Regions from separate parts of the Citrobacter sp. MNAZ 1397 genome, predicted to be linked through region 1. Evidence: predicted binding sites of a transcription regulator. Region 1 holds the regulator's gene; each other region holds the start of a gene.
The links. The regulator PurR, encoded in region 1, represses purine synthesis genes. The targets are predictions, from matches to a motif close to CANGCAAACGTTTGCNTG.

Region 2: a site for PurR is predicted at 1,942-1,959, ahead of purE (5-(carboxyamino)imidazole ribonucleotide mutase). Genes of this name have one in related genera too.
Region 3: a site for PurR is predicted at 4,297-4,314, ahead of glyA (serine hydroxymethyltransferase). Genes of this name have one in related genera too.
Region 4: a site for PurR is predicted at 6,582-6,599, ahead of cvpA (colicin V production protein). Genes of this name have one in related genera too.

Annotation. Positions count from the first base shown of each region.
Region 1 covers NZ_JAKIVH010000001.1:1,045,012-1,052,998, forward strand. The annotation lists gene L2097_RS04795 (class I SAM-dependent DNA methyltransferase) at 1-323, shown strand, start outside; gene L2097_RS04800 (riboflavin synthase subunit alpha) at 451-1,092, shown strand; gene cfa (cyclopropane fatty acyl phospholipid synthase) at 1,226-2,374, opposite strand; gene punC (purine nucleoside transporter PunC) at 2,676-3,875, opposite strand; gene punR (DNA-binding transcriptional activator PunR) at 3,988-4,899, shown strand; gene purR (HTH-type transcriptional repressor PurR) at 4,916-5,941, opposite strand; gene cydH (cytochrome bd-I oxidase subunit CydH) at 6,240-6,329, shown strand; gene L2097_RS04830 (MFS transporter) at 6,496-7,665, shown strand; gene sodB (superoxide dismutase [Fe]) at 7,695-7,987, opposite strand, start outside.
Region 2 covers NZ_JAKIVH010000001.1:2,828,046-2,836,032, reverse strand. The annotation lists gene L2097_RS13340 (hypothetical protein) at 1-302, opposite strand, end outside; gene purK (5-(carboxyamino)imidazole ribonucleotide synthase) at 295-1,362, opposite strand; gene purE (5-(carboxyamino)imidazole ribonucleotide mutase) at 1,359-1,868, opposite strand; gene lpxH (UDP-2,3-diacylglucosamine diphosphatase) at 2,013-2,738, opposite strand; gene ppiB (peptidylprolyl isomerase B) at 2,741-3,235, opposite strand; gene cysS (cysteine--tRNA ligase) at 3,410-4,795, shown strand; gene L2097_RS13310 (metal-dependent hydrolase) at 4,929-5,453, opposite strand; gene malI (Mal regulon transcriptional regulator MalI) at 5,654-6,670, opposite strand; gene L2097_RS13300 (PTS transporter subunit EIIC) at 6,763-7,987, opposite strand, start outside.
Region 3 covers NZ_JAKIVH010000001.1:50,150-58,136, forward strand. The annotation lists gene qseE (two component system sensor histidine kinase QseE/GlrK) at 1-397, shown strand, start outside; gene qseG (two-component system QseEF-associated lipoprotein QseG) at 394-1,128, shown strand; gene glrR (two-component system response regulator GlrR) at 1,125-2,462, shown strand; gene glnB (nitrogen regulatory protein P-II) at 2,537-2,875, shown strand; gene hmpA (NO-inducible flavohemoprotein) at 2,919-4,109, opposite strand; gene glyA (serine hydroxymethyltransferase) at 4,429-5,682, shown strand; gene L2097_RS00260 (nickel/cobalt efflux protein RcnA) at 5,732-6,631, opposite strand; gene rcnR (Ni(II)/Co(II)-binding transcriptional repressor RcnR) at 6,773-7,045, shown strand; gene L2097_RS00270 (ROK family protein) at 7,042-7,987, opposite strand, start outside.
Region 4 covers NZ_JAKIVH010000001.1:327,122-335,108, reverse strand. The annotation lists gene hisP (histidine ABC transporter ATP-binding protein HisP) at 1-222, opposite strand, end outside; gene L2097_RS01410 (ABC transporter permease) at 230-946, opposite strand; gene L2097_RS01405 (histidine ABC transporter permease HisQ) at 943-1,629, opposite strand; gene hisJ (histidine ABC transporter substrate-binding protein HisJ) at 1,712-2,494, opposite strand; gene argT (lysine/arginine/ornithine ABC transporter substrate-binding protein ArgT) at 2,747-3,529, opposite strand; gene L2097_RS01390 (UbiX family flavin prenyltransferase) at 3,803-4,384, opposite strand; gene purF (amidophosphoribosyltransferase) at 4,486-6,003, opposite strand; gene cvpA (colicin V production protein) at 6,039-6,527, opposite strand; gene dedD (cell division protein DedD) at 6,815-7,501, opposite strand; gene folC (bifunctional tetrahydrofolate synthase/dihydrofolate synthase) at 7,491-7,987, opposite strand, start outside.

The sequences.
Region 1 (7,987 bases):
TGCGGCACCTGACGATGGATGAGACATTTGATGGTCTGATAGCCTGGGACAGTTTTTTTCATCTGACCCAGAATGACCAACGTGCCATGTTTCCCCGGTTTGCTGCACTTAGCCACCCGGGGAGTGCATTGATGTTTACCAGCGGCACGTCGAATGGCACCGCGATGGGGACGTTTGCAGGCGAGCCGCTATATCACGCGAGTCTGGCACCCGAGGAATACCGTGAGATTCTGGCGCAACATGGGTTCACCGTTGTCGATGTGCAGTTTGAGGATCCGGAATGTGGTTATCACTCTATCTGGCTGTGTAAAAAAGTAAATTGAGATGATCCTGTGGTTTTATACCTCAGTCGCCATCATCCGCCCCGCGAGGCTGGCAACATGATTTTCCTCCTGTTATTGTGCGTTTAGAAAACGGCGGTGCCGTAAATGACATACAGGAGTGGTAGGCATGTTTACTGGTATTGTACAGGGCACGGCAAAACTGGTGTCCATCGATGATAAGCCCAATTTCCGTACTCACGTCGTCGAGCTACCGGATCATATGCTGGAAGGGCTTGAGACGGGAGCCTCTGTCGCAAACAACGGTTGCTGTCTGACGGTCACGGATATTAATGGCAGCCATATCAGTTTTGACTTGATGAAAGAGACGCTGCGCATCACTAATCTGGGTGAGCTGGCGGTCGGTGACGCAGTCAACGTTGAGCGTGCGGCAAAATTCAGTGACGAGATTGGCGGACATTTAATGTCGGGTCATATTATGACCACCGCCGAAATCGTTAAAATCCTGACTTCCGAGAATAACCGTCAGATCTGGTTTAAGGTACAGGATCCGGCGCTGATGAAATACATCCTCTATAAAGGTTTTATTGGTATTGATGGCATCAGCCTGACGGTAGGCGAAGTGACGCCAACGCGTTTTTGCGTGCATTTGATCCCGGAAACCCTGCAGCGCACCACGCTTGGCAGTAAAAAATTGGGCCATCGCGTGAATATCGAAATTGATCCGCAAACGCAGGCGGTCGTTGATACCGTGGAACGTGTGCTGGCGGCAAAAGAGGCGGCGGCAGTCATGGTCAGTAACGACGAATAAGTCCGTAAAAATAGTAATAAGGAGAATATGTACGTGTTCTCCTTTTTTATGCCATCAGAAAATGGCTAAGCGTCGGTTGAGTGCTGCACGGTTCAGACAGAAAGAAAAAACCCCGCGAAAGCGGGGTCGGTTGTTAGCGTGCTACGCGAAGTCCGTGTTCAATACCCCGGCTAAATACCACCTGCCAGAGTTGAATATCCCGCGCACGGAAAGCGCCTGCGCAGGCGTTCAGGTAGTAACTGAACATACGTTTAAACCGTTCGGAATAGTTATCGGCGATGTCTGGCCAACTGGCGAGGAAGCGTTCATGCCAGGCCATCAACGTTTTATCGTAGTCTGCGCCGAAATTATGCCAGTCTTCCATCACGAAATGAGATTCACTGGCATTCGCTATCTGCCGTACTGACGGAAGGCAACCATTGGGGAAGATATAGCGGTCAATCCACGGATCCACATTATGATCGGTGCGCCGTGAGCCAATGGTATGCAGCAGGAAAAGACCATCCGGTTTAAGATTACGGTCAACGACCGTGAAATACGTGTCGTAATTTTTTGGACCGACATGCTCGAACATACCGACAGAGACGATGCGGTCGAACTGATCGTTCAGATCGCGATAATCCTGCAGGCGAATATCGACATCCAGCCCCATGCACCGCTGTTGCGCCAGTTTTTGTTGTTCGGCAGAAATCGTGACACCCACGACGCTTACCGCGTAATTCTGCGCCATAAATTGCGCCAGGCCGCCCCAGCCACAGCCAATATCCAGCACGCGCATCCCTGGCTTGAGTTGCAGTTTTTCGCAAATCAGGCGTAGTTTGGCAATTTGCGCGTCTTCAAGGCGTTCAGCCTCTTTCCAGTAGGCGCAAGAGTATTGCATCTGTGGGTCCAGCATGCGGGTAAAAAGATCGTTGCCCAGGTCGTAATGTTCTTTGCCGACGATCCATGCGCGTTTTTTGGATTGCAGGTTAAAGAGTCTTGCTCCGGCGATACGCAGGGTATCTTTCAAATGGCGAGGGAGCTGTTTTTCCAGCCCGGCACGCAAGACTTTCGTAAAAAACACGTCCAGCCGGTCACATTCCCACCAGCCGTCCATATAACTTTCCCCCAGCCCGAGCGAACCCTCCTGCAAAACGCGTTTAAAAAAATCAGGGTTTTTAACCTGAATATCAGATGCCGACGGTCCATTTACCTGGATACCGGCGCGGCTCAGCAACTCGTTTGCGATACGGAACCAGTTATCATCCCGTACGCTAACCTCTTCTATACACGATGAACTCATAACTTCTCCACCACCAGCAAGTGATCAGAACCTTAAAAGAGCGTAGACGCTTTTTGAGGTATGTGAGAAATCTCACGGTTTGCGCCGTGAGGCTGATATCCGACGTAGAACAGAGGAAGGGAGATGCCCCTTGCCAGAAAGGCCTTCCATGGTCGTACGGGAGCACTCCGGCTCCCGTTAATACATAATATTTATCGTATTTGTAACTAGCCGGAAAAGAGTATAGGCCTCAAAATCCGGTGATACAACAGAAAACTGTTAGCAAGCTAATCACTAAACTGTAACATAGTCGCTCGTGAAACTACGCATGCGAAGACGATTCACTGACCTCATCTGCATGATAACTCTCACTTTCCTGGCGTTGCATACGGTAGCCAAAAGCAACCAGAATGACCGTCGACAGCATCACACTGGTGGTGGCAAGCAGAGGGTGGGCAATGAACCCCGAGACCACCAGACTTGCAACAAAACAGAGCCCCAGTTGCAGTGTATTCTGCAAGGCAGCCGCCCTGCCGGTAGCCTGCGGGAAGGGACGCAGCGCCTGAGCCACCACGATCGGATAAATGGCGCCATTTGCCATCGCCATCAGACAGAAGGGGATCAACAGGGCGGTCAGCGAGGCGCCAGGCAATAGCCCCACCCCCCAGGTTGCCGCAACGCTCAATGCGAAGGCCAGCAGCAACCACGGTAATAAACGGGCGCCAGCCCATTTTTGCAATGCGGCACGACAGCCGTAACCCCCGACCAGAAAGGCGATGGTTTGCGGCACATAACTCAGACCGATCACAGCGGGGCCGTATCCCATCTCATGAAGAATAAACGGTGAACCGGTAAGCCAGGCGAAAAAGCTGGCTGAGCAGGCGGCATAAATCAGCACGTTGCCGCGATAGGCTTTATCGCGCAGCAGCGCGGCGAAAGTCAGCGCCTGTGTGGTTTGTGCAGGGAGTTGTGCGCCACGGCGCAGACGCAGCGCCGGAAGCATCAATATGACGGTTATCATAAATAATGTGGCGAAGATTGCCTGCCAGGAGAAGTGCGCCAGAATCCAGCTGCCAAGCAGAGGCGCGAGGGCAGGAGATAAACCCACCAGCGGCATGATAGTGGCAAAAATGCGATTTGTTCGCTGCGCCGGATAATGATCCGTCACCAGTGCCTGCCAGGTCACGGCAGCCGCACAAACGCCGACGGCCTGGATAAAACGCAGCACCAGCAACCATACTGCGTTCTGCACCCACAGCATGCCGAGGCAGCCGACGGCGAAAATGGCCAGTCCGCTGAGCAAAACAGGTTTACGACCATAGCGATCCGACAGCGGACCCCATACCAGTTGGGCAACGGCAAAGCCGGCAAGGAACAGGCTCAGCGTCGCGCTGACCGCGGCGGCAGACGTATTTAAATCTTGCTGAATGTCGGCGAACGCCGGCAGGTACATATCGGTGGCCAGAAAGCCCAGTACGCTTAAGCCCGCGAGCCAGACTAAAAATCCTTTTCCAGGTTGCATGGCAGATCTCTTTTTGTGGCAGGTAAACAGGGCTCCAGAGTCTAAGGAGTGCAAGTCAGCTTGTGAAACGCTAATATTTGTCCGGTGGTTTCAAAATTTTTGCAGGCAGATTATGTGGTCAGAATATTCCCTTGAAGTGGTTGATGCCGTGGCCCGAAATGGCAGCTTTAGCGGTGCGGCGCAGGAGTTACATCGTGTGCCTTCTGCGGTCAGCTATACCGTACGTCAACTTGAAGAGTGGCTGGCGGTGCCGTTGTTTGAACGACGTCATCGGGATGTCGAATTGACGCCCGCTGGCGTGTGGTTTTTGAAAGAGGGTCGTTCTGTTATCAAAAAAATGCAGATCACCCGTCAACAGTGTCAGCAAATTGCCAACGGCTGGCGGGGGCAGTTATCCATCGCCGTTGATAACATCGTTAAACCGGAACGTACGCGGCAGATGATTGTCGATTTCTATCGCCATTTTAGCGATGTCGAACTGCTGGTTTCCCAGGAGGTGTTTAACGGTGTGTGGGATGCCCTGGCCGATGGACGTGTTGAACTGGCTATCGGCGCAACCCAGGCGATCCCGGTCGGGGGTCGTTATACCTTTCGCGATATGGGCATGTTGAGCTGGAAATGCGTGGTCGCTCGCCATCATCCGCTGGCGGCGATGGCATCGCCGCTCAGTGATGATACGTTACGGAACTGGCCATCTCTGGTACGCGAAGATACCTCCCGTTCGCTGCCTAAACGCATCACCTGGCTTTTGGATAATCAGAAGCGGGTCGTCGCGCCTGACTGGGAATCATCTGCGGCCTGCTTGTCTGCCGGGCTGTGTATCGGGATGGTGCCTGCGCATTTCGCCCGACCGTGGATTGATCGCGGTGAGTGGGTTGCGCTGGCACTCGAAAATCCTTTCCCGGACGCCGCCTGTTGTCTGACCTGGCAGCAGAATGACGCTTCACCGGCGCTGAGCTGGTTACTGGATTATCTGGGCGACAGCGAAACGCTGAACAGGGAATGGCTGCGGGAGCAGGAATGAACTGCTCCCGGCAGGATCAACGGCGATAGTCGCGGAAAGGACCGTCGGCAACCGAGCGGCGTTCAATCAGGCGTGGATGCACTTCAATAGACTGCGACTCTTCACGCTTGTTTACTATGCGGTCCAACAGCATGTTAAACGCGGTTTCACCCAGCGAGTCTTTCGGTTGGTGGATAGTCGTCAGTGAAGGGGTAAAGAAACGTGAATTGCGCACATTATCATAACCGATCACCGAAATATCCTGCGGCACGCGCAGACCCATTTCATCGGCCGCGCACAACGCGCCCATCGCCATAATGTCACCACCGCAGAATACCGCGGTCGGGCGAGAAGACTGGGTCAATATCTGTTGCATTGCACGATAGCCAGACTCCGGCTCAAAATCACCCTGCACAATCCAGCTTTCCGGTACGGTGATGTGGGCCTCTTCCATCGCTTTCATAAAGCCGCTAAGACGACCCGCGCCCGTGTTGCGCTCTAATGGCCCAGGGATAACGCCAATCTCGCGATGGCCCCGTTCAATCAGGTAACGACCAGCCATATAGCCGCCGGCAAAGGCGTTATCGATTACCGTATCGGTAAAATCGGCTTTTGCTTCACCCCAGTCCATTACCACCATAGGAATGTGGCGATACTCTTCCAGCATGCTGAGTAGCGATTCCGGATATTCAGAACACATGACCAGCAGGCCATCGACACGTTTTTGCGCCATCATGGACAGATAGGCGCGCTGTTTTTCCAGGTTGTTCCAGGCATTGCCGAGAATAAGGGTGTAGCCTTTCTGGAAACAATTTTTCTCGACTGCTTCAATGATCTCGGCGAAATAAGCCGCTTCGCTACTGGTCGCCAGCAAGCCAATAGATTTGGTGTGATTAACTTTCAAACTGCGGGCAACCGCGCTGGGAGAGTAGTGTAACTCTTTAATCGCTGCCCAGACCGCGTTACGCGTCTCTTCTGCAACGAAACGCGTCTTGTTAATTACATGTGATACGGTTGTGGTGGAAACGTTTGCTCGCTTCGCTACGTCTTTAATCGTTGCCATCAGATCTTACTCCAGACCATATCGTAAACTCCTGATAATACATAAGGTAAACGTTTGCCTTCCATCACCCTGTACCCATAGAAGGGATTGCAATACGCCGGGAAAAAGACACTGGACGTCAGGAGGGGAGTCAATGGCCGGTACGCTAATAAATTTAGCGTCGAATTTTGTCTGATCTTGGCCAAAAGGGGAAGTGCTAAAACGTGTATCACTCTAAATCCTGCAAGATTTTTACGTTTATTTGTGCAAAAATGCGTTACATCACTTTTTGTGTGGGAATTAATAAGGAGAAAAATTGATGAGCACCGACCTGAAGTTTTCTTTAGTAACTACCGTAATTGTACTTGCTCTGATTGTTGCTGGCGGACTGACTGCCGCACTGCATTGATTTATCCCGGGGGAGAGCCCTCTTTCCCCCGTCTCTCTCCCCGATTGTCATCAAATTGGCAATAGTCTTTTCCCATTTCGCTAACTTCTGTTTTTTGTGATTAATGTCATACTTTTGACTTCTGTGACGGTGTCGCGCGTCGACACGGCAATTCCGGAGTCTATTTATGAAGATCAATTTCCCACTGCTTGCCCTGGCGATTGGCGCTTTCGGCATCGGTACGACCGAATTTTCACCCATGGGGTTACTCCCCGTTATCGCCCAGGGCGTGGATGTCTCGATCCCGGCAGCGGGTATGCTTATTAGCGCCTATGCCATTGGCGTCATGGTTGGCGCACCGTTAATGACGTTGCTGCTTTCACATCGGGGGCGACGTAATGCGCTGGTATTTCTGATGGCGATTTTTACCCTCGGGAACGTACTGTCGGCGCTTTCACCTGATTACACAACATTAATGCTCTCGCGGATCATTACCAGTCTGAACCATGGCGCTTTCTTTGGGCTTGGTTCTGTGGTGGCCGCAAGCGTGGTGGCAAAAGAAAAACAGGCCAGCGCAGTGGCCACTATGTTTATGGGGCTGACTATCGCCAATATCGGCGGTGTGCCTGCAGCAACCTGGCTGGGCGGGGCGATTGGCTGGCGCATGTCGTTCCTTGCCACTGCGGGGCTGGGTATCATAGCTATGGTCAGTCTCTACTTTTCATTGCCGAAAGGTCGCGCCGGTGAACGTCCTGATGTGCGCAAAGAACTGGCAGTATTAATGCGTCCTCAGGTGGTTTCCGCGTTGCTGACGACGGTTCTGGGGGCCGGGGCGATGTTCACGCTTTATACCTACATTTCACCGGTACTGCACCGTATTACCGATGCCACGCCTGCGTTTATCACCGCAATGCTGGTACTGGTGGGCGTTGGATTCTCCATCGGCAACTACCTTGGCGGTAAGCTGGCCGACCGCTCGGTTACGGCGACCCTGAAAGGCTTCTTGCTGCTGTTGATTGTGATTATGGCTGCTATTCCCTGGCTGGCGCGCAGTGAAATCGGTGCGGCAATCAGTATGGTTATCTGGGGCGCGGCAACCTTCGCGGTGGTGCCTCCGTTGCAGATGCGTGTTATGCGCGTGGCGCATGAAGCCCCGGGCCTGTCATCATCTGTCAATATCGGTGCATTTAACCTGGGCAATGCGCTGGGGGCAGCGGCAGGGGGCGCGGTGATTTCGGGTGGACTGGGATATACCGTCGTGCCGGTAACCGGGGCGATTATCGCGGGGATGGCGCTACTGCTGGTGTTGCTTTCCGGTAGAACGAATGCAGAGCGCACCTGCACAGCGGCGGAATAAAAAAACAGGAGGGTTTCCCCTCCTGATGATTATGCAGCGAGATTCTTCGCGACAAACTCCCAGTTGACCAGCGCCCAGAAATGGTCCAGATAGTTTGGACGGGCGTTACGGTAGTCAATGTAGTAGGCGTGTTCCCACACATCCACAGTGAGCAGCGGCGTAGCGTCGGTGGTCAGCGGTGTTCCGGCATTCGATGTCGAAACAATGGCCAGTTTGCCATCGGCGTTTTTCACAAGCCACGTCCAGCCTGAACCAAAGTTCTTCACTGCGGCATCGGTGAATTTCGCTTTAAACTCAGCAAAGCTGCCAAATGCGTCGGCAA
Region 2 (7,987 bases), 1.8 Mb from region 1:
TGCGGCGTGACCGCCTTATCCGGGCTACGATTTTGTAGCCCCGGCAAGCGCAGCACCGCCGGGGACATTCCCGGATGCGGCGTGACCGCTTTATCCAGGCTACGGTTCTGTAGCCCCGGCAGGCGCAGCGCCGCCGGGGAGAGTTCCCGGATGCGGCGAAAACGTCTTATCCGGGCTACGGTTCTGTAGCCCTGGCAAGCGCAGCGCCGGGGACATTCCCGGATGCGGCGTAACCGCCTTATCCGGGCTACGATTTTGTAGCCCCGGCAAGCGTAGCGCCGCCGGGGACAGTTATCAGGCAAGCTTCGCCTGCGCCCAGGCAATACCGCTGGCATACTCCGGCGGCAGCAGGGGCACCAGCGCTTCCAGCGTCGCGCTCAGGCGGCCAGTGTCGCTGTCGTTCAGGTTAAGATGCCCCACCTTACGGCCTGGGCGCACCTCTTTGTCGTACCAGTGCAGATGCACCAGCGGCAGTTTCAGCCAGTCATAATTCAAATCGCTACCAATGAGGTTAATCATCACCGACGGGCTGTTGACTACCGGCGGCGGCAGCGGTAAATCCACCACCGCACGCAGATGCAATTCAAACTGGCTGATCGAGGCGCCGTTCTGCGTCCAATGGCCGCTATTGTGTACGCGCGGCGCCAGTTCGTTAATCAGCAAGCCTGCCGGCGTCACGAAGCACTCCATCGCCATCACGCCCACATAATTCAGGTCGTGCATAATGGCAGAGAGCATGCTTTCTGCCTGCTGTTGCTGGCGCATGTCGGCCTGCGGAAATACCACGCTGGTGCGCAGAATACCGTCCTGATGCAGGTTGTGAGTCAGCGGATAGAACACTGTGCTGCCGTCATGGCTGCGGGCGCCCACCAGCGATACCTCACCGGAAAAATTGATGCCCTGCTCAACGATGCATTCGCCGTAGCAGTCATCCGGCAATTGTTCCGTTTCACCTGCACGCAGGCGCCACTGACCGCGACCGTCGTACCCGCCTACGCGGCGTTTGACAATCGCCAGTTCACCCAGCGTATTGAAAACCGCAGGCCATTCGCTTTTGTCGGCCAGCAACTGCCACGGTGCGGTGGCAAGGCCGAGTCTGTCGAACAGCTGTTTCTGTGTCAGACGGTCAGCAATAATCGGGAACACATCGCGGTTTACAAATGCCGGGTGACGCGCCAGTTCGCGGGTCAGGGCGGTTTCCGGCCAGCGTTCGATCTCAGCGGTAATCACGCTCCGGGCGAACGGCACGGCTTCCGGGTCCGCATCCAGCCCCACGGGCCACACGGCGATGCTCAGTGGTTCGCCTGCCTGGCGCAGCATACGCCCAAGCTGACCGTTACCTAAAATGCAAACCTGTTTCATGCCGCCCCCCGTGGATCCGGGTTTTCCAGCACTTCGTCGGTCTGAGCGCGACGGAACTCGGCCAGGCGCTGATGCAGTTCGGCGTCGTGCTGCGCCAGGATTTGCGCGGCCAGCAAGGCGGCATTAGCGGCCCCTGCTTTGCCGATGGCCAGCGTACCGACCGGAATACCGCGCGGCATCTGGACGATAGAGTAGAGGCTATCCACACCGCTCAGCGCGGCGCTCTGTACCGGCACACCCAGCACAGGCACTAAGGTTTTCGCTGCAATCATCCCCGGCAGATGCGCCGCGCCGCCAGCACCCGCAATGATCACCTGAAAACCGTTCTCTTCGGCGCTTTCGGCAAAGCTGAACAGTTTATCGGGCGTGCGGTGAGCGGAGACGACTTCAACATGGTGCGGGACATTCAGGATATCGAGAATTTCGGTGGCGAACTGCATGGTCGCCCAATCGCTTTTCGATCCCATGACAATGGCGATACGCGCCGGTTGGTTAGCAGAAGACATGCGTTAAGAAAACTCCTGTGGGTGCGACTACGGACAGCTTTTGAGGGCACAAAGAATAGCACGGAAAATGGGCAAGGAAAACGGTTGCGTAGCGATGAATGCTGCAATCCGCTGTGTCGATGCATGATCATCCAGCGGCTCAAATTATCCGAACGGAAAAGGGATTAACTCGACGTTGTCTGCGGTCACTTTCACCATCGAGCCCTGGGTATGCCAGGCGCCGAGGACCACGCGCATGGCGGGTTTGCTGTTTGCGATAAGCTCGTGTACGTCCGGGCGGTGGGTGTGACCGTGGATCAGGCACTGAACCTGATGTCTTTCCAGCGCGGCAACGACTGCCTGCGGGTTCACGTCCATAATGGCCAGCGATTTGCTGCTGTTGGCAGCTTTGCTACTTGCCCGCATTTTTGCGGCGATACGCTGGCGAACAAACAGCGGCAGGGCCAGAAACAGCGTCTGGAGCCAGGGCTTGTGAACTTTGGCGCGAAACGCCTGATAGCCTGCATCATCGGTGCAGAGCGTATCGCCGTGCATAATCAGCACCTTGCGACCATAAAGATCGAGCACTTTTTCTTCTGGCAGGAGCTGCATGCCGCTTTCGCGTGCAAAGCGCTTGCCAAGCAGGAAATCGCGATTGCCATGGATGAAGTAGCAGGGAACGCCACTGTCGACCAGCGCCTTGATGGCGGCGGCGATCTCGCGATGAAGGGGAGTGGGGTCGTCGTCGCCAATCCAGGCTTCGAACAGGTCGCCCAAAATATAGAGCGCGTCAGCCTGGCGGGCTGTGCCTGTCAAAAAACGCAGAAAACCGGCGGTGATCGCCGGTTCTTCTGTTTGCAGATGAAGGTCTGCGATAAAAAGTGTCGCCACGATTACTCGCTAACGGTCACGCTTTCAATCACGACATCTTCTTTCGGCACGTCCTGATGCATACCGCTGCGGCCGGTAGGAACGGCTTTGATTTTATCTACCACGTCCATGCCTTCAACCACTTCGGCAAACACACAGTAGCCCCAACCCTGCAGGCTTTCGCCAGAGAAGTTCAGGAAGTCGTTATCTACGACGTTGATAAAGAACTGTGCGGTTGCAGAGTGCGGAGCCTGAGTACGCGCCATGGCCAGCGTGCCACGGGTGTTTTTCAGGCCGTTGTTGGCTTCGTTTTTGATCTGGTCTTTGGTTGCTTTCTGATGCATGCCCGGCTCGAAGCCGCCGCCCTGGATCATAAAGCCATTAATGACACGGTGGAAAATGGTGTTGTTGTAAAAACCTTCACGGCAGTAGTCCAGGAAGTTTTTAACTGTTTCAGGCGCTTTATCATCAAAAGTTTTGATTACGATGTCGCCGTGATTAGTGTGGAAAGTAACCATTTTTGCATCCTGTTCCGGTAGAGTGGTGCGCAGACCCGACTATGGGTCAGTGATAGTCGCCTGTTATAGCATAACCTGCTGCCGCGATCACCTTGCAATCAGTGCTGCTTCGGGATTGAATTACGGGTAATATATGCGTTTTTCCGGTCCACACACGTCTACATGGAATCTTCGATGTTAAAAATCTTCAATACACTGACGCGCCAAAAAGAGGAATTCAAACCTATCCATGCCGGGGAAGTCGGCATGTACGTGTGTGGTATCACTGTTTACGATCTCTGTCATATCGGTCATGGCCGTACTTTCGTCGCGTTTGATGTGGTCGCCCGCTACCTGCGTTTTCTCGGCTATACGCTGAAATACGTGCGTAATATCACCGATATCGACGATAAAATCATCAAACGCGCCAATGAGAACGGCGAAAGCTTTGTGGCGCTGGTCGACAGAATGATCGCGGAAATGCACAAAGATTTTGATGCGCTCAATATTCTGCGCCCGGACATGGAGCCGCGTGCGACGCACCATATCCATGAGATCATCGAAATCACTGAACAGTTAATCGCCCGTGGTCATGCCTATGTAGCGGATAACGGCGATGTGATGTTCTCTGTGCCGACGGATCCGAATTATGGTCAACTGTCGCGCCAGGATCTCGATCAACTGCAGGCGGGCGCCCGTGTGGACGTCGTGGATGTGAAGCGTAATCCGATGGACTTCGTTCTGTGGAAGATGTCAAAGCCTGGCGAGCCGAGCTGGACTTCTCCGTGGGGTGAAGGGCGTCCGGGCTGGCACATTGAATGTTCCGCGATGAACTGCAAACAGTTGGGTAATCATTTCGATATTCACGGCGGCGGTTCGGACCTGATGTTCCCGCACCATGAAAACGAAATTGCCCAGTCTACCTGCGCCCATGACGGCGAATATGTGAATTACTGGATGCACTCCGGCATGGTGATGGTGGATCGTGAGAAGATGTCCAAATCATTGGGCAACTTCTTTACCGTGCGTGATGTGCTCAAATATTACGACGCCGAGACCATTCGCTACTTCCTGATGTCAGGCCACTATCGCAGCCAGTTGAACTACAGCGAAGAGAACCTCAAGCAGGCTCGTTCAGCGCTGGAGCGTCTGTATACCGCGCTGCGTGGCACCGATAAGTCTGTCGCGGCGGCTGGCGGCGAGGCGTTTGAAGCGCGCTTTGTTGAGGTGATGAATGATGACTTCAACACGCCGGAAGCGTATTCCGTGCTGTTCGATATGGCCCGTGAAGTGAACCGCCTGAAATCAGAAGATATGCAGGCGGCGAATGCGCTGGCCTCTCATCTGCGTAAGCTCGCTTCGGTGCTGGGGCTGCTGGAGCAGGAACCTGATGCGTTCCTGCAAAGCGGTGCGCAGGCCGATGATGGCGAAGTGGCTGAGATTGAAGCGTTGATTCAACAGCGTCTGGATGCGCGTAAAGCGAAGGACTGGGCGGCGGCCGATGCGGCGCGTGATCGTCTCAACGAGATGGGTATCGTGCTGGAAGATGGCCCGCAGGGTACCACCTGGCGTCGTAAGTAGTTTTTCCTCGTTACCCAGAGGGAGACGTAGCCCGGATAAGGCGCTTACGCCGCCATCCGGGATATTCCCCGGCGGCGCTGTCGCTGGCCGGGGCTACGGGTTTGCACAACGCTGGGGCGAACGATGCTTAACATCAACGTCTGCGCCAGTGCCACAACACGCCCATCACAACGATCCCCGGCAACCACACCCACAGCAGTTCCGAAATAATCACTTGATGCCCGTACGGGGTCATATATCGCGACAGGGCAAACGGCGCGGCTTTAATCACCTGCCAGGGAGCCAGAAAACGCTCATCTGACCATGGCCAAAGCCAGCCAACCCCTTTCCCACCACTGGTTATAGAATCCAGCAAACTGTGCGACAACAATGTGACGGTTAAAAAGACCCAGCAGCGCATCAGGCTGGCGTTAAGCCAGCGTCGCCCCAGCCATGTCACCAGAATTGGCACCACAAAGGCGAACAGCAGCGAATGGGTGAAGCCGCGATGTCCAAAAATATTGCCGTACGCCACGCCAAATTTGAATGCCAGCACATCGGCATCCGGCAACATCGCCAGGGCGACGCCGGCCAGTAACAGGCGTGGGGGAATGGTTTTGCTGCCAAGACCTAAGCCAAGACACAGTGGAACGGCGGCGTGGGTGATAATCGTGGGCATGATAAGTTTCTGTTTCTTTGCGTAAAACGGGAAGTATAAAACGCGACGCAGACATCATTATCTACCTGTTATCTGAAATTCGCGGGGAAAAGTACAAGTTCGCCTGTTGAGCGCGACAACCCGCTTTTCTGATCAGATCCTGGCATAGCGACCAGCACCGTGCGATAACGTCACGGTACATTCCGGTAAGACCCACTTTCCTATGCGGACTCTCTCACCACCAGTTGCCCGGAAAGGGTAATGGTCTGCGTCAGCAAATCTGGTTCTTTCAGCTTACGTATTATCAGCCCCGCAGCCTGTCGGCCCGCTTCTTCGCTGGCAGACGAGACATAAGTGAAAGAGGGGGAGGTGAGATTCACGTGGAGCATATCCTCGAAGCCAACCAGCGCCACCTGCTGTGTCAGGAAGACATCTTTACCGATGGTGCGGCCCACCTGATGAATGCCGCTGATGGAGCCAATCACTGCATTGGGCGAATGGCACAGCAGGGCGGTGATGGTATTATTTTTTTCCAGCAGATGGCGAGTCGCCAGGCTCGCTGATTCGGTCGATTCGCTGCAGGCAGGCGTGTATTCATCGCGCAGCGCCATACCGTATTGTTTGAGCGCGCTGTGTACGCCCAACAAACGCTGATGGCGTACCAGGTCTTTTTCCAGACCGCCGATATAGGCAATGTTTCGGTGTCCGCGTTCAATCAGATAGCGCGTCGCCAGGCTGGCGGCCTGGCGGCTGTCGCGCATCACCAGATTGCAACTTTCCGCAGGTTGCGACTGCGACACCACCACCATCGGCAGCGGGCACTGGCTGATCTTTTCCGGTAAGTGCGGGTTGAGGGTATCCGAGGAGAGATAAATAACTCCCGCCACGCCCTGTTGCTTGAAAGAGAGCAGGCAGCGTTCAAGGTGTTCGTTGTCATCCAGTGGCTGGCCCAGGAAGACCATGTAGCCTTGACGTTCAAGCTCCTGAACAATGCTCGCCATCACTTTGATGGAAAAGCTGTCGCTGAAATCGCGCAGGATCAGGCCGATCAGATTAGAGGTATTGGCGCGCAGGTTCGCGGCTGCAATATTGTGCACATATCCCAGCTCATTGATAGCCGACTGCACTCTTTCGATGGTGGCGTCGGAGATTTTCCCTTTCTGGCGCAGCACCAGAGAGACGGTTGAAACCGAAACGCCCGCCAGTTTAGCGACATCAATGATGCTGACCTTTTTCAATCGTGCTCCCTGAAAGTACAGAATAATCAGTCAGAAATAGTAAAGCCTCCTGGGTAAAACCAGGAGACTTATTTCACCTTACCCGCACAAGGTTATTTGCCGAGTGATGTTGCCATAGCCTGGGCAATAAACTGTGCTCTGGCGCCGAATATCACCTGCACACCTTTATCACCGACAAAGACCACCCCGCGAGCGCCGACGCCGTTTAGCCCCTCTTTATCGACCTGGCTGCCGTCCAGCACTTCAATACGCAGACGGGTGATACAGGACCCGACAGAATCGATGTTTTTGGCCCCGCCCAACAGGTCAACAATTTCGGTGACCAGTTCTTCATCGGTTTTGTCTTTCGCATCCGCAGACACTTCGGTACGACCCGGCGTTTTAACATCAAAGCGACGGATGACAAAGCGGAAGGTGAAGTAGTAAATCAAAGCCATCGGTATGCCAATGATGACGGCATTCAGATAGTTTGTCTCATAGCCGTTAAACGACGGCAGAATGCCAAACGAAATGTAGTCGATGAGACCGGCGGAGAACGACTTCGCGATATGTGCATGCATCAGGTACATGGACATATAGGCCAGACCCGCCATGATCGCATTGAACACATACAGAATCGGCGCGACGAAAATAAAGGTAAATTCGACGGGCTCAGTGATACCGGTTAAAAAACAGGTCAGCGCGGCGGAGAAGAGAATACCGGCGGCGATTTTTTTATTTTTGGTATGCGCTTCATGGTACATCGCAAGACAGGCGGCAGGCAGCGCGAATAGCATCAGCGGGAACTCGCCTTGCATGAACTTACCGGCGTTCTGATAGGTATCGCTGCTGAATGACTTGGTACCTTCTTCCAGCATTTTGAACCAGATTGTCTGGTCACCGTGGATCACCTGGCCTGCCTGGGTGGTGTAGTCACCGAAGGAGTACCAGAATGACGGATACCAAATGTGATGCAGGCCGAGTGGGATCAACGCACGTTCCGTCAGGCCAAAGATAAAGGTCGAGGCTGCCTGATTATCGCCGTTGACGATAACGGACAGCGCGTCGATACCTGCCTGGATATGCTGCCAGACGTAGGGCAGGATCAGGCCGAGGATAAACGACATAAACGCGGTAGCGATGGCGACAAAGCGCTTGCCGGAGAAGAAGCCCAAAAATTCGGGCAACTGCATGGTATGGAAGCGGTTGTAGCACCAGGCCGCGAGGATACCGCAGATTAAGCCGCCGAAGACGCCCATCTGCAAGGATGGAATACCGACCACCATCGCATATTTCCCGCCCTGTGATGCCATTTCAGGCGTAATCGTCAGTACGGTG
Region 3 (7,987 bases), 990 kb from region 1:
GCATACCGAGGTTGTGCTCGATGCCGCCTCCTGCTGGTCTGAGCCGATGCTGTTGATGAGCGTGCTGGATAATCTTTATTCGAACGCGGTGCACTATGGGGCTGAATCCGGTAACATTTATATTCACAGCTATCTTGCGGGCTCGCGGCTGCGTATTGAAGTATCCAATACCGGCACGCCGATTCCTGAGGCGGAACGCAGTATGATTTTTGAACCCTTTTTTCAGGGGAGCCATCAGCGAAAAGGCGCGGTGAAGGGGAGTGGCCTGGGGTTAAGCATCGCCAGAGACTGCGTTCGCCGTATGCAGGGTGAGTTGCATCTGGTGGACGTCGTTCATGCAGATGTCTGTTTTCGCATTGAGCTACCGCTTAATGCGTCGGAAAAATCCAACAAATGAAGCGAAATCAGGTGAGTATGTCGCACGTTTTTTCCCGCGTGGCTGACGCGGTGTTGTTGCCTAAAAAAATGCGTCGTGCATTACCCTGCCTGCTGCTGGCAGGCTGTGTATCCCAGACGCCTGAGCATGCTGTACATGAACAATTCGAAGAGCAGCTCCCGGAACATCAACTGGCCGATTTCCTGCTGACGGACTGCGGTAATATTTGGTCGTTAACCGGCCAGGCCTTCGATACCAACCCGTTATTCTGGCTGCGCAGTATGGATTGCGCAGGGCGGCTGGCGCCAGCAGAAGCACGTGCTGAGGCGCGCGCCTGGTCAGACGATACATGGCAGGATGCCTTTAAGCGCGGCATTTTGCTGTCGAGTGCGAAAATTTCCCCGCTGGAACGGCGTGAGAATACGGCACGTCTTGATGTGTTAAGCCCGCAAATTCCCGCCCCTGTACGCCCGCTTTATCAGCTCTGGCGTGATGGGCAAACATTGCAGCTCCAGCTGGCAGAAGAGCGTGGCCGTTATGGCAAGCTCCAGCAGTCGACGGATGCTGAACTGGATACATTACGTCAGCAGCAGCAATTCCTGCGTGAGCAATTGGAAACGACCACGCGTAAACTGGAAAACCTGACCGATATAGAACGTCGACTCTCCAGCCGCAAACCGGCGGGCAATGATCTGCCGGATAGCGCGCGCCCCGCAAGGACCGAAACGAAACAAGAGGACGCGAAACCATGACCAGCCGAAAACCTGCCCATCTGTTGCTGGTGGATGACGATCCGGGCTTGTTAAAACTGCTCGGTTTGCGCCTGACCAGTGAAGGCTACAGCATCGTCACCGCCGAGAGCGGGCAGGAAGGGCTCCGCGTTTTGGCCCGGGAGAAAGTTGACCTGGTCATCAGCGACCTGCGCATGGATGAGATGGACGGTATGCAACTTTTCACAGAGATCCAGAAAGTACAGCCGGGCATGCCCGTCATTATTCTCACCGCGCATGGTTCCATTCCGGATGCCGTCGCCGCGACGCAGCAGGGGGTATTCAGCTTCCTGACCAAGCCGGTCGATAAAGATGCGTTGTACAAGGCGATTGATGAGGCGCTGGAGCACTCTGCGCCCGCCTCGGACGATCAGTGGCGCGATACGATCATTACCCGCAGCCCGGTCATGCTGCGTCTGCTTGAGCAGGCGAGAATGGTGGCGCAGTCTGATGTCAGCGTACTGATTAACGGTCAGAGCGGGACGGGGAAAGAGATCCTTGCCCAGGCGATTCACAATGCCAGCCCGCGCAGTAAAAATGCCTTTATTGCCATCAACTGTGGCGCGTTACCGGAACAGTTGCTGGAATCTGAACTCTTTGGCCATGCGCGCGGTGCCTTTACCGGCGCGGTCAGCAGCCGTGAGGGGCTTTTCCAGGCGGCAGAAGGCGGCACGCTGTTTCTTGATGAAATCGGCGATATGCCCATTCCGCTACAGGTGAAGCTGTTGCGCGTGTTGCAGGAACGCAAAGTCCGACCGCTCGGCAGCAACCGTGACATAGACATCAATGTGCGGATTATCTCCGCGACCCACCGCGATCTGCCCAAAGCGATGGCGCGCGGCGAGTTTCGTGAAGATCTCTTCTATCGCCTGAATGTGGTTAACCTCAAAATCCCGGCGCTGGCGGAACGTGCGGAGGATATCCCACTGCTGGCCAATCATCTGCTGCGCCAGGCGGCTGACAGACATAAACCGTTTGTGCGCGCTTTTTCCACCGACGCGATGAAACGGCTAATGACCGCAGGCTGGCCGGGTAATGTGCGCCAGTTGGTCAACGTTATTGAGCAATGTGTAGCGCTGACCTCATCGCCGGTCATCAGCGACGCGCTGGTGGAGCAGGCGCTGGAGGGGGAGAACACGGCCCTGCCCACGTTTGTGGAAGCGCGAAATCAATTTGAGCTCAATTACCTGCGAAAGCTGCTGCAAATCACCAAAGGTAATGTTACCCACGCGGCGAGAATGGCCGGGCGCAACCGTACTGAATTTTACAAATTGCTCTCGCGCCATGAGCTGGATGCCAACGACTTTAAAGAGTAATGGCCTGGCGAATATGGTAGTGTGAGCAACCGATTACGAAGTAGCTTACTGGCAAGCGTTTTTAAGGACCAACCATGAAAAAGATTGATGCAATTATTAAACCTTTCAAACTGGATGACGTGCGTGAAGCGCTGGCCGAAGTCGGCATTACCGGGATGACGGTGACCGAAGTCAAAGGTTTTGGTCGCCAGAAAGGCCATACCGAACTGTATCGTGGCGCAGAGTATATGGTGGACTTTCTGCCGAAGGTAAAAATCGAAATCGTTGTCACTGATGACATCGTTGAGACCTGTGTCGACACCATTATCCGCACGGCACAGACCGGTAAAATCGGCGACGGTAAGATTTTTGTCTTTGATGTCGCCCGCGTGGTACGTATTCGTACCGGTGAAGAAGACGACGCGGCTATCTGATTCTCTCCCTCACCCCTTGCGGGGTGAGGGCCAAACCCGTCACTTACAACACTTTGTGCGGGCCAAAGCATTCGTAATGAATGTTCTCAGCATTAATCCCCAGACCGACTAATTGCCTGGCGGTGAACTGCATAAACGGCACCGGGCCGCAGAGATAGAACTGCATGGCCGGATCGCTGAATGCCGACTCAAGTTTACTTAGATCCATCAACCCTTCGCTATCAAAGGCCTGCGCCTGTTTATCAAAATGGGTAGGCGCGCGGTACCAGACGTGAGACGTCACGCGCGGCAGTTTGCTGCTCAGTGTTTTCACCTCCCCGGCAAAGGCGTGAACATCGCCATTTTCCGCAGCATGAAACCAGTTTACCTGCGCGTTATGCCCTGTCCTGGCGAGCGTATCCAGCATCGCCAGCATCGGTGTCTGGCCGACGCCAGCGGAGATAAGCGTGACCGGGGTGTTACTCTCGACATCCATAAAGAAATCGCCTGCGGGGGCCGCCAGATGTACCACATCGCCGACCTGCGCGCGCTGATGCAGCCAGGTTGATACCTGCCCGCCTTCTTCGCGTTTCACCGCGATACGATAATGTTTGCCGTCAGGGGCGCGGGTCAGGGAATACTGGCGAATTTCCTGATAAGCAAATTCTTCCGGTTTCAGCCAGATGCCGATGTATTGCCCAGGGCGAAAATCAGCAACGGGTTGTCCATCAACAGGCGCGAATTCAAAGCTGGTGATTAACGCGCTTTGCTCGGTTTTTTCCACCAGACGAAACGGGCGTGTCCCTTCCCAGCCGCCGGTCTTGCTCGCGTTTTCAGTATACAGTTGCGCTTCCCGCTGGATAAAAACGCCAGCGAGCACGCCATAGGCTTTACCCCATGCGTCGAGAACGTCCTTGCCTGGGCTGAACATTTCATCAAGCGTCGCCAGCAAGTGATGACCGACAATGTCGTATTGTGCAGGCTTGATCTGAAAGCTGGTGTGTTTTTGAGCAATTTTTTCCACCGCAGGCAATAACGCGGCGAGGTTATCAAGGTTGCTGGCATAGGCCGCAATAGCGTTGAACAACGCTTCGCGCTGATCGCCGTTACGCTGATTGCTCATGTTGAAAATCTCTTTGAGCTCGGGGTTGTGCGTAAACATCCGATCGTAAAAATGCGCGGTCAGTTTTGGACCGGTTTCCAGCAGCAGGGGAATGGTGGCTTTCACCGTTGCGATGGTCTGAACGTCAAGCATGGTTGCTTCCTGTTAGGTGATTTATAAGATGTATTTGAAATGCATCTTATAGGTGAAATGCCTGGGTTGTAAAGAGGGGGGCGGGGGCAACAACGAATTACAAACGTGAAGAAGTTGCATCACAAACGTGAAAAGAATTCCGTTGCAAAGGTAAAGTGCATTATCTCTCAAACCCTTGTCTGGCGCGCAGCCAATCGTTTGCGTAAAAACCTTTGTCAAGACCTGTTATCGCGATATGAATCAGTTATACTGTGAGCCGTCACCCAAAACGGGCCCTCAAATTTGAGTTGCTTTATTGTTAGCTGAGCAGGAGATGCGGATGTTAAAACGTGAAATGAACATTGCCGATTATGATGCCGAACTGTGGCAGGCTATGGAGCAGGAAAAAGTACGTCAGGAAGAACACATTGAACTGATCGCCTCCGAGAACTACACCAGCCCGCGTGTAATGCAGGCGCAGGGCTCTCAGCTGACCAACAAATATGCCGAAGGTTATCCGGGCAAACGCTACTATGGCGGTTGCGAGTATGTCGATATCGTTGAACAACTGGCGATCGACCGTGCAAAAGAGCTGTTCGGCGCTGACTATGCGAACGTACAGCCGCACTCCGGCTCTCAGGCTAACTTCGCAGTCTACACCGCGCTGCTGCAACCGGGTGATACCGTTCTGGGTATGAACCTGGCGCAAGGCGGCCACCTGACTCACGGCTCCCCGGTCAACTTCTCCGGTAAACTGTACAACATCATTCCTTACGGTATCGATGAGTCCGGTAAAATTGACTACGAAGACATGGCGAAGCAGGCTCAGGAACACAAACCGAAGATGATCATCGGTGGTTTCTCTGCGTATTCCGGTATCGTTGACTGGGCAAAAATGCGTGAAATCGCAGACAGCATTGGCGCATACCTGTTCGTCGACATGGCACACGTTGCCGGTCTGATTGCGGCCGGTGTCTATCCGAACCCGGTTCCACACGCTCACGTCGTCACGACGACCACCCACAAAACCCTGGCGGGTCCACGTGGTGGTCTGATCCTGGCAAAAGGCGGTAGCGAAGAGCTGTACAAAAAACTGAATTCCGCTGTCTTCCCGAGCGCTCAGGGCGGCCCGCTGATGCACGTTATCGCGGCGAAAGCCGTCGCGCTGAAAGAAGCGATGGAGCCAGAGTTCAAAGTCTACCAGCAACAGGTTGCTAAAAACGCGAAAGCGATGGTGGAAGTGTTCCTGAACCGTGGCTACAAAGTGGTGTCTGGCGGTACGGAAAACCACCTGTTTCTGCTGGATCTGGTCGACAAAAACCTGACCGGTAAAGAAGCGGATGCGGCGCTGGGTCGTGCTAACATCACCGTCAACAAAAACAGCGTGCCGAACGATCCGAAGAGCCCGTTTGTGACTTCCGGTATCCGTATCGGTTCTCCGGCAGTGACGCGTCGCGGTTTTAAAGAAGCGGAAGTGAAAGAGTTGGCTGGCTGGATGTGTGATGTACTGGACAACATCAATGATGAAGCGGTTATTGAGCGCGTCAAAGGTAAAGTTCTGGATATCTGCGCACGCTTCCCGGTTTATGCATAAGTCCTGAAAGCATATAAAAATGCCCGCACCTCGCGGGCATTTTTTTGCCTTATTGCAGGGTGTAATAACCGTGAACGCCCATATAAATCCCCACCAGCGCAATCAATATGCTGGAGAAATAGGGCGCGCGCCGCGCAAGGGTGTTGAATCCTGACCAGCGTTTCGCTGCCTGCTGTACGCTTACTGCAGCCCCCACGCCCACCGCCACCAGGGTTAATGCCAGACCGAGACTAAAGCACACCACCATCGTAGCGCCCAGCGTTAACGCTTTAAGCTGAATACAGATCAACAGCACAGTGATCGCTGCCGGGCAGGGGATGAGTCCACCTGTCAGGCCAAACAGCAGAATTTGCCCGTTAGTCACCTTAGTACCGTTAAAGCGGCGCTCAATATCCCGCGCATGGGCCAGTTCGTGCGCGTCACGATACTCTTCTTGTTTCTCAACTTTCCGCACAGAAAGGATCACCGGCCGGTTCAGACTCAGGCTGGCGGCCTGGGCCGGCTGGAAAACCAACCCTTGAGAATGAGTGTGGGCAGGCGAATGATCATGATCGTGGTGGTGATCGTGATGGGCGTGGTCATGGTGGTGGTGACCCGCGTGCCACTGTCGCTCACCTTGCCAGGTACGCCAGAACATCCATGCGGCTGTACCCAGAATGATCACCGCTGAAATTATCTGCATCCAGGGCTCCACGGCTTCGGCGGTGAACCGACGGCTGATAAACATTCCGCCCATGGCGATAAGCCAGACTACCGCCGTATGAGATAGTGTCGCCGCAAGGCCAAGCATAACCGCCTGTTTTATGGTGCCTTTGATCGCAATGATAAAGGCCGCCATCATCGTTTTTGAATGCCCCGGCTCAAGGCCGTGTAGCGCGCCGAGCAGAATGGCGCTCGGAATGAAAACCCAGCCATTTCCCTGCTGAAAGAGGGTTGCAAAATCGGTCATGAGAATAATTCTCGCTAATTGTTTTCTCTTTTCAATTTACTCCCCCCGGTAAAAAATACTACCCCCCAGTAGAAAGAAACTCCCCCCCAGTTGTTCTATGGTATGATTTTTCCACTCAGCAGAGGGGAAAGTGAGGTCAGTATGTCGCATACCATTCGGGATAAAAAAAAGCTCAAAGCGCGGGCGAGTAAGATTGAAGGACAAGTGGCGGCACTGAAAAAAATGCTCGATGAACCGCATGAATGCGCCCAGGTTTTGCAGCAAATCGCCGCTATTCGCGGAGCGGTTAACGGTTTGATGCGAGAGGTTATCAAAGGGCATTTGACCGATCATATCGTTCATGAAAATGATGAGGTCAAACGTGAAGCCGACCTTGATGTGGTGCTGAGTGTGCTGGATTCCTATATTCGCTAGTGCATTTCACTGAGCAGTGCCTCAACGTACAAATAGCCAATACCCATAATTTGTTGAGCGCGACTTAACTGCCCCATTTCAATCTGTGTGGCCTTAATACGCGGATTCCCGCCCTGATCGAACGGGTTCAGCCCGGTCTGTTGCACGATAGTGCTCAGCCAGCGCTCCCCAAATGCGCAGCTTCGCCCGTATAGCCATATCTGGTTGATATTCAGGATATTGAGGAAGTTATACAAACTCAGGCCGATAGCGCTGGCAGCATTTTCCACCCACGCCATGATTCGCGCATCGCCGTTTTGCCATGCGGCAATCAACTGCGTGGTCGTGAGGGCATCGGGATCCAGCATCGGCGCAGATTGCGACTTCAACCAGATCCGCGCCTGTTTTTTCAGCGCGCTTAATGATGCAACGGTTTCAAGGCAGCCATAGCGCCCACAATCGCAGGCCACGCCGTCCGGGTTGATAATGGTGTGACCTATCTGTCCACTGCCATAGAGCGTCCCGCGGTAAATCCGTTCGTTAATGACGAAGGAGGAGCCAATACCGTAATCCACGTTGATGACGCAGAAATCCCGTGCCTGGCCGTGATTCTGCCACTTCTCCGCCAGGGCCAGCATTACGCAGTCGTTATCCACCAGAACGCGTACACCCAGCTTCTCCTCCAGCAGATACTTCAGCTCAATCGGCTCGCTCCACGGGGCCTGCGGCATATTTTGCGATACACCGGTTACCGGGTCGACCTGCCCGTGGATCCCCAGCGCCAGGTTGAGCGTGCGCCCCGGCCACGCTTTGCGGTAGCGATGCCAGCACTGCTCAATCGCAGCCAGCAAGGCCTGTGGGTGAGGGGCGTTCAACGTATGACGTTCGTACTCCCCCTTCGGGCTCATGCAGGCATTGGCGAGCTGGCATTCGATGCTGGTCGGCGTGATGTTCATGCAGAGC
Region 4 (7,987 bases), 720 kb from region 1:
ATCGCGTACCAGATTGATGTTTTCGCCATTGACGATAATCGTCCCTTCGCTTGGCTTCTCAAGGAAGTTTATGCAGCGCAGAAAGGTACTTTTACCGGAGCCTGACGAGCCAATAATGCTGATCACATCCCCGGCATTAGCCTGCAGCGACACCCCTTTCAGCACCTCATGTTCGCCGTAGCGTTTATGCAAATCGATAACGTTTAATTTATTGTCAGACATGATGTTCTCAGTGCGTCGAAGAAGGTTTTATATGCTGCAGCCAGCGTTTTTCCGCCTTGCGGAACAGGCTAATCAGCGCATAAGAAATGATCAAATACAGTACTGCCGCAATACCAAACGCGGTGAACGGCTGGTAAGTCGCGGAGTTAATATCACGGGCGATTTTGAGCAGATCCGGCACCGTCGCGGTAAAAGCCAGCGCGGTCGAGTGGAGCATCAAGATCACTTCGTTGCTGTAGGCCGGCAGCGCAATGCGCAGCGCCGAGGGCAGAATAATACAGCGATACATTTTCACCGACGAGAAACCATAGGCGCGGGCGGCTTCAATTTCCCCGGCCGGTACCGAACGGATCGCGCCGGCGAAAATCTCCGTAGTGTAAGCACAGGTATTCAGGGTTAACGCCAGCACCGTACAATTAAGACCACTGCGGAAAAACGCATTCAGCAGCTCCGTTCCCTTCACAATTTCCAGCGTGTACATACCTGAGTAAAACACCAGCAACTGCACATACAGCGGCGTACCGCGAAAAATGTAGGTGAACAGCCAGATGGGAAATTGAATATATTTGTTGCTGGAAACGCGACCAATGGCCATAAACACCGCCATTATTCCGCCCATCACTACCGAGGAAATCAACAGCCACAGGGTAATAGCCACCCCGGTGAAGCGGTAACCATCGGTCCACAACAGCGATTTCCAGTACTCCTGAATAATCTCGATCACAGGTCAGCCCTCTTCACACCTACTGAGTAGCGACGTTCGAGAAGAAGCAGTACGCCATTAGAAACGGTGGTAAATACCAGATAAATCAAGCCGCACACGACGGCAAAGTAGAACGGCTCCCAGGTACTTTTCCCGGCGAGCTGCGTGGCTTTCACCACATCTTCCAGCCCCAATAACGACACTAACGCCGTCGCTTTGAGAATAACCTGCCAGTTGTTGCCAATCCCCGGCAAGGCAAAGCGCATCATGGCCGGAAATAAAATACGGCGGAAGGTCTGTGAGTTGGTGAAACCAAACGCGGTGGCAGCCTCGATATGCCCTTTCGGCACCGCCATATAAGCGCCGCGGAAGGTTTCGGTGAAATAGGCACCATAAATAAACCCCAGGGTGATAATACCCGCCACCATCGGATCAATATCGAGTTGCTCCATACCCATCGCATCGGTCAGCGTGTTGAGGGCTATTTGCAATCCGTAAAAAATCAGCAGCATCAGCACCAGATCGGGCACGCCGCGAATCAATGTTGTGTAGCCTTCAAACACCAGCGCTAACGGACGGTTTTTAGAGAGCTTTGCGCCCGCACCGGCCAGGCCAATCAGTACCGCCAGCACCACGGAACTGATAGCCAGTTCCAGCGTGACAAGGGCACCATGAAAGATAACTTGAGAAAAACCATACAGCATGCAGCCTGTCCTGTCGTATTCGTGTCTGCCGCGTCTCTTCCCCTTCCGGGCGGAAGGGGTCGCACGTTAAACACGCGTGGAATTAACCACCATAAACATCAAAATCAAAATACTTTTTCGCCAGTTTTTCGTAAGTTCCGTCTGCACGCATTTCCGCGAACGCTTTATTCAGCGCTTCACGCAGTTCGTTATCGTCTTTACGAATACCCATACCGGTGCCGACGCCAAATAGCTTCTCGTCTTTAATGGACGGACCGCCAAATTTGTAGTCTTTACCCATCGCCGTTTTCAGGAAACCTTCGCTGGCGGCCACTTCATCCTGAAACGCAGCGTCAATACGGCCTGCGGTCAGATCAGAATAGATATTGTCCTGCCCCTGGTAGGAGACGATTTCAATACCCTGCGGTGCCCAGTGAACGTTACCGTATGTTTCCTGCGTGGTGCCCTGCAATACGCCAATGCGTTTGCCTTTCAGCTTCGCGATATCGGGAACGATGTCGGAGTCTTTCGCCACGACCAGACGAGAATCCGCAGCATACAGTTTGTCGGTGAACGAAATTTCCTGTTGGCGTTTTTCAGTAATTGAGAGTGATGACATGATGGCGTCGATTTTTTTCGCTTTTAGCGAAGGAATCAGCGCGTCCAGTGGGTTTTCAATAAAGACACACTGGGTTTTGATACGCGTGCACAGCTCTTTCGCCAGATCGATATCAAAACCAACCAATTCACCCTGCGAATTTTTCGATTCGAAAGGAGCATAAGTTGGGTCAGTGCCGATGCGGAGTTTTTGCGGGATTGCTGCGAATGCGCCTGAAACGCTGGAGATAGCGAGCACCAGAGAAAGTGATAACACCAGTTTTTTCATAATTATCCTCAACAGACTGTCTTTCCTAAGGGATTTATTAGAAGAATACGGTGTCGCTATCGTGCCATCATATGGCACGGCAAGGCAAAGCATTCTGCCCGCCCGGCGGCTTTTTTGCATGGTTTTTGCTTAACTATGCATCATTGCGCCATTTCGGTGCATCAGCCGCACCACTTTGAAACATCACGCGTATTTATGCACCATCCTGGCAAGCCAAAATGGCGCATCATTTATCCCAAAAAACAGGCTGCTTTACTCGCCGTAGACGTTAAAGTCGAAATATTTCTTCGCGAGCTTATCGTAGGTACCGTCTTTACGCATTTCAGCGAAGGCTTTGTCAAAGGCCGCTTTCAACTCGGTGTCATCTTTACGCAGACCGATCCCGGTACCGTCGCCAAAATATTTTTTATCTTTAACGGACGGACCGGCGAAGGCAAAATCTTTACCGGCAGGCTGTTTCAGGAAGCCTTCGCTGGCAGCCACTTCGTCCTGGAATGCAGCGTCCAGACGGCCTGCGGCGAGATCAGAGTAAATCAGATCCTGGTTCTGGTAGGCCACCACGTCGATACCTTTAGTGCGCCAGTTGTCGTTCGCATAACCTTCTTGCGTAGACCCCTGCAATACCCCTACGTGTTTGCCTTTCAGGGAGTCCAGCGTCGGCACGATCGGCGAGCCTTTTTTGGCAATCAGACGGGAATCAGCGGCGTAGAGTTTGTCGGAGAAGGCAATCTCCTGCTGACGTTTTTCGGTAATCGAGAGAGAGGAGATAATCGCGTCAATTTTCTTCGCTTTCAGGGACGGGATAAGCGCGTCAAAATCGCTGCCAACCCAGGTACATTTGACCTTGATGCGGGTACACATCTCATTACCGAGATCGATGTCAAAACCGACAAAATTCCCTTTCGCATCTTTAGAAGAGAAAGGTGCGTATGTCGCATCCGTACCGATGCGTACAGTCTGGGGAAGCGCTGCGTAAACACTGGATGCCGCGGACAGGCCCAGCAGTAAAGACAGAGCAATAACCGTCTTCTTCATACATTACCCTCAAGTATTCTGATTTTATTTTGTGCTGCGTTGTGTTGTGTGTTGCTGCGAGTTTACTTGCACGTCTTATGCCAGATTTTTAGCGCTGAAAAACAACAGCGTTAAATTTGTTAATAAAACGTTGCAAATTACCCTTAATGGTGAAAGATAGCAGGTCTGCCGAACGAACCGGAGTGTTAACAGGGGAAAAAAGGAATTAAATGTTGAGGATATGATCACGATTGCAAAAACGCCCTAAAAAAGGGCATCGGGCAAGAATGTGCACTATCTGGAGGCATTTCCTCCCTGCCAGCGGATGAATAAATCTTCCGGCAGAGTAATATCAAACTGATCCAGGACACGATTCACGGTCTGGTTAATGATGTCATCCAGCGATTTCGGCGCATGATAAAACGCAGGTACCGGCGGCATGATAACGGCGCCCAGTTCCGCCGCTTGCGTCATCAAACGCAGATGGCCTAAATGCAGCGGCGTTTCACGCACGCACAGCACCAGCGGGCGACGCTCTTTTAACACCACATCCGCCGCACGCGTCAGCAGGCCGTCGGTATAGCTGTGGACAATGCCAGAGAGCGTTTTTATCGAGCAGGGCAACACCACCATGCCCGCAGTCTTAAAAGAGCCGGAAGAGATGTTGGCGGCGATATCGCGGGCATCGTGCACGACATCCGCCAGAGCCTGAACATCACGCAGGGAAAAATCAGTTTCGAGGGAGAGGGTCTGACGCGCAGCCGGGCTCATCACCAGATGGGTTTCAATGTCCGCCACGTCGCGTAATATCTGCAACAAGCGCACGCCGTAAATCGCACCGCTGGCCCCTGAGATCCCCACAATGAGTCGTTTCATATCCGTCGCCTTTATCTACACTGAGGCAGACTTTGCCGCATTATGCCAGCAGTTGCAACTGATGAGCGCCCCCTCCGGACGGAGAGGGCGAAACGGGTCGATTACCCTTCGTTGTGCATCTCTAAGTTTTCCACTTCGTTCTGACGCTGTACCGCTTTGGCATCATCATTACGCAGGGAATCGAGATAATCGAGGTACTGCTGGTTAACGTCTTTGGTAACGTACACGCCGTTAAATACCGAGCATTCGAACTGCTGGATATCTGGATTTTCCGCGCGTACGGCGTCGATCAGATCACTCAGATCCTGGAAAATCAGGCCATCAGCGCCGATGATCTGGCGAATCTCATCCACTTCACGACCATGCGCAATCAGTTCGTTTGCGGTCGGCATATCGATGCCGTACACGTTCGGGAAACGAATTTCCGGCGCCGCAGAGGCGAGGTACACTTTCTTCGCTCCGGCTTCACGCGCCATCTCAATAATCTGCTCAGAGGTGGTACCACGCACAATGGAATCATCCACCAGCAGGACGTTTTTGTCGCGGAATTCAGCGCGGTTCGCGTTCAGCTTACGGCGGACAGATTTACGACGCAGTTGCTGACCCGGCATGATAAAGGTGCGGCCAACGTAGCGGTTTTTCACAAAACCCTGACGGTACGGCTTACCCAGAATACGGGCGATTTCCAGCGCGATATCGCAGGAGGTTTCCGGGATGGGAATGACCACGTCGATATCCAGATCTTCCCATTCACGCGCAATCTTCTCGCCAAGCTTCGTGCCCATATTGACACGCGCGCTGTAGACGGAGATTTTGTCGATGAAGGAGTCCGGACGCGCAAAATAGACGTATTCGAACAGGCACGGGTTGCTGACCGGATTATCCGCGCACTGGCGGGTAAACAGCTGGCCTTTTTCGGTGATGTAGACAGCTTCGCCCGGCGCGATATCACGCAGGAATTCAAAGCCCAGCGTATCGAGAGCCACGCTTTCGGACGCTACCATGAACTCGGTGCGGCCATCGCCAATATCGCGTTTGCCCAGCACCAGCGGACGAATACCGTTCGGGTCGCGGAAAGCAACCATACCGTGGCCGATGATCATCGCAACACAGGCATACGCACCACGAATCTGGCGGTTGGTCGCGGCGACAGCGGCGAAAATGTTATCTGCTTCCAGCGGGTAATGGCGGAAGTTATCCAGCTCGCTGGCGAAAATGTTCAGCAGGATTTCTGAATCAGACGTGGTGTTGATGTGGCGGCGTTTTTCTTCAAACAGCTTTTTACGCAGCTCGTGGGCATTGGTCAGGTTGCCGTTATGGGCAAGCGTGATGCCGTAAGGGGAGTTAACGTAAAAAGGCTGAGCCTCGGAGGCGCTGGAGCTGCCAGCGGTTGGGTAACGCACATGGCCAATACCCATGTTGCCCTGAAGACGCTGCATATGGCGGGCTTCGAAAACATCGTTGACCAGACCATTTGCTTTGCGCAGACGGAAACAATTATTTGCATCGATCGTGATGATGCCAGCGGCATCCTGACCACGGTGCTGAAGCACCGATAACGCGTCATAAATCGACTGGTTGACCGGCATAACACCGGCGATACCGACAATACCGCACATACGTCTTTTCCTCGTTAAGCCACATCTCAGAGCGATTACGCTCTGGGCAAGAAACTTGACGAACTTTGCAGATAGTCAAAGAACCATCTGATGATGAAACTGAATTGCGGGATAAGCTGCGACTTCTGCCAGTCTTCGCTTTTTGACAGGCCCGTAAAGGTATCGAGAAAGAACAGAATGGCGGCGACGATTAGCACCCCGCGTAGCGCGCCAAAACAGATCCCCAACACCCTGTCTGTACCCGACAGGCCGGTTTTCTCCACAAGTTGACCTATCACGTAATTGACGATAGCGCCAACAATCAGCGTCGCGATGAACAGGATGGCGATGGAAATCCCATTGCGCACCAGTTCGTCTTCAAAGCCCGTAAACCAGACTGACAGGTAAGTGTAGTAATGACTGGCAACAAAGAAAGCACAACCCCATGTCACCAGTGATAACGCTTCACGAACAAAGCCGCGGATGAGGCTAACCAGACAGGAAAAACCAATCACCGCGATGATGGCGTAATCAATCCAGACCATATGTGTCCCACGATTTACGCCCTGTCGTCCAGTTCGGGGCGCATTCTAACAGAAAAAGAAAACGTTTGCGTAGGGATTTCCTTCCCGCGCGTAAATAAAAATGGCGCTGAAAAAATATTCAACGCCATCGAATCTTTAGCCTCTTCGGGCGTGTTTTATTGGTATCAAAAACCCAATCTCCCTTCCCTCCAGGCCTCTCCCTGAAAGAGCGAGAAGATCGCTCCAGTGCCGCTTTTCACCCCCTCCCGTTGGGGAGAGGGACAACGTCAGGGGGTACAAAACGCACACTAGTTCGCGCTATAACCCATTACCACGCCGCTCAAACCTGACAGCTGTTTAAGCTCCTCAAGCGAACCCTTGAGTTTATCTTTCGATGCGTCCGGACCCACCAGAATGCGGGTGATTTTACCCTGTACTGGCGTGGTTGGCGCGGTATAAACGCGATAACCTGCGCCGCGCAGTTTACCGACAATCTCATTAACTTTATCGGCGTTCTTAAGCGCACCCAGTTGCACTACCCAGGCTTTCCCTACTGGCGCCGATTTATCTGCAGTGGGCGCCTGATCCGCAGGCGGGGTTGCCGCTACCTGCTCTGCGGGTTTCTGTGGCTGTGGCTTCGGCTTCTCAACCGGTTTTGGCTGTTCAGCCGGCTTCGGCGCGACGGGTTGCGTCGTGACATCCGGCGTCGTCGCCCCACTAACAGCACGACGAGAGGCATCCAGCGACGGCGCTGCCGCATCGCCAGCCTGCACCTCTTCCGCCGCCCCTTCCGGCGGCTGAGCCGGGAGCGCCTGCGTGGCCGCAGGCATCATATCCGGTTCATCGCGATCCCCGGGTTTGGGTACCAGAGGAATGGCGGCGAACTCATCCTGATAATGCTTTTTTTGCCCGTCCAGCAGCCCGGGAAGAATAATTACCCCGAGCGCAACCAGCACAATGGTTCCCATCAAACGGTTCTGAAACTTACTTGCCACCGGTTCTCCCCGCTTCCATCGCTTCCATGACATGTGCCACCGTATGGAATGAACCACACACCAGCACGGTATCTTCTGCTGTGGCCTCCGCCATCGCTGCCTGCCAGGCCTGCGCAACGTGTTGATACGCTTTCCCTTGCGGTAAGTGCGCCATCAATTGCTCTGCCGTCGCACCGCGTGGCCCCTCCAGAGGGGCACAATACCAGCTATCGACCACAGGCTCCAGACAGGCGAGCGTTCCGGCGATGTCTTTATCGTGCAGCATGCCAATGACCGCCAGCACGCGGCCGCGCCCGGGCTCTGCCGACAGCCGCCCGGCAAGGTAAGCCGCCGCATGAGGATTATGCGCCACATCCAGAATAAGACGCGGGTTATGACGCACAATCTGGAAGCGACCAGGCAAAATCGCAGAGGCAATACCGTCACGGATAGCCTGCTCGCTCACCGTCAGCCCGCTTGCCCGCAGTGCCGCAAGCGCGGTCGCCG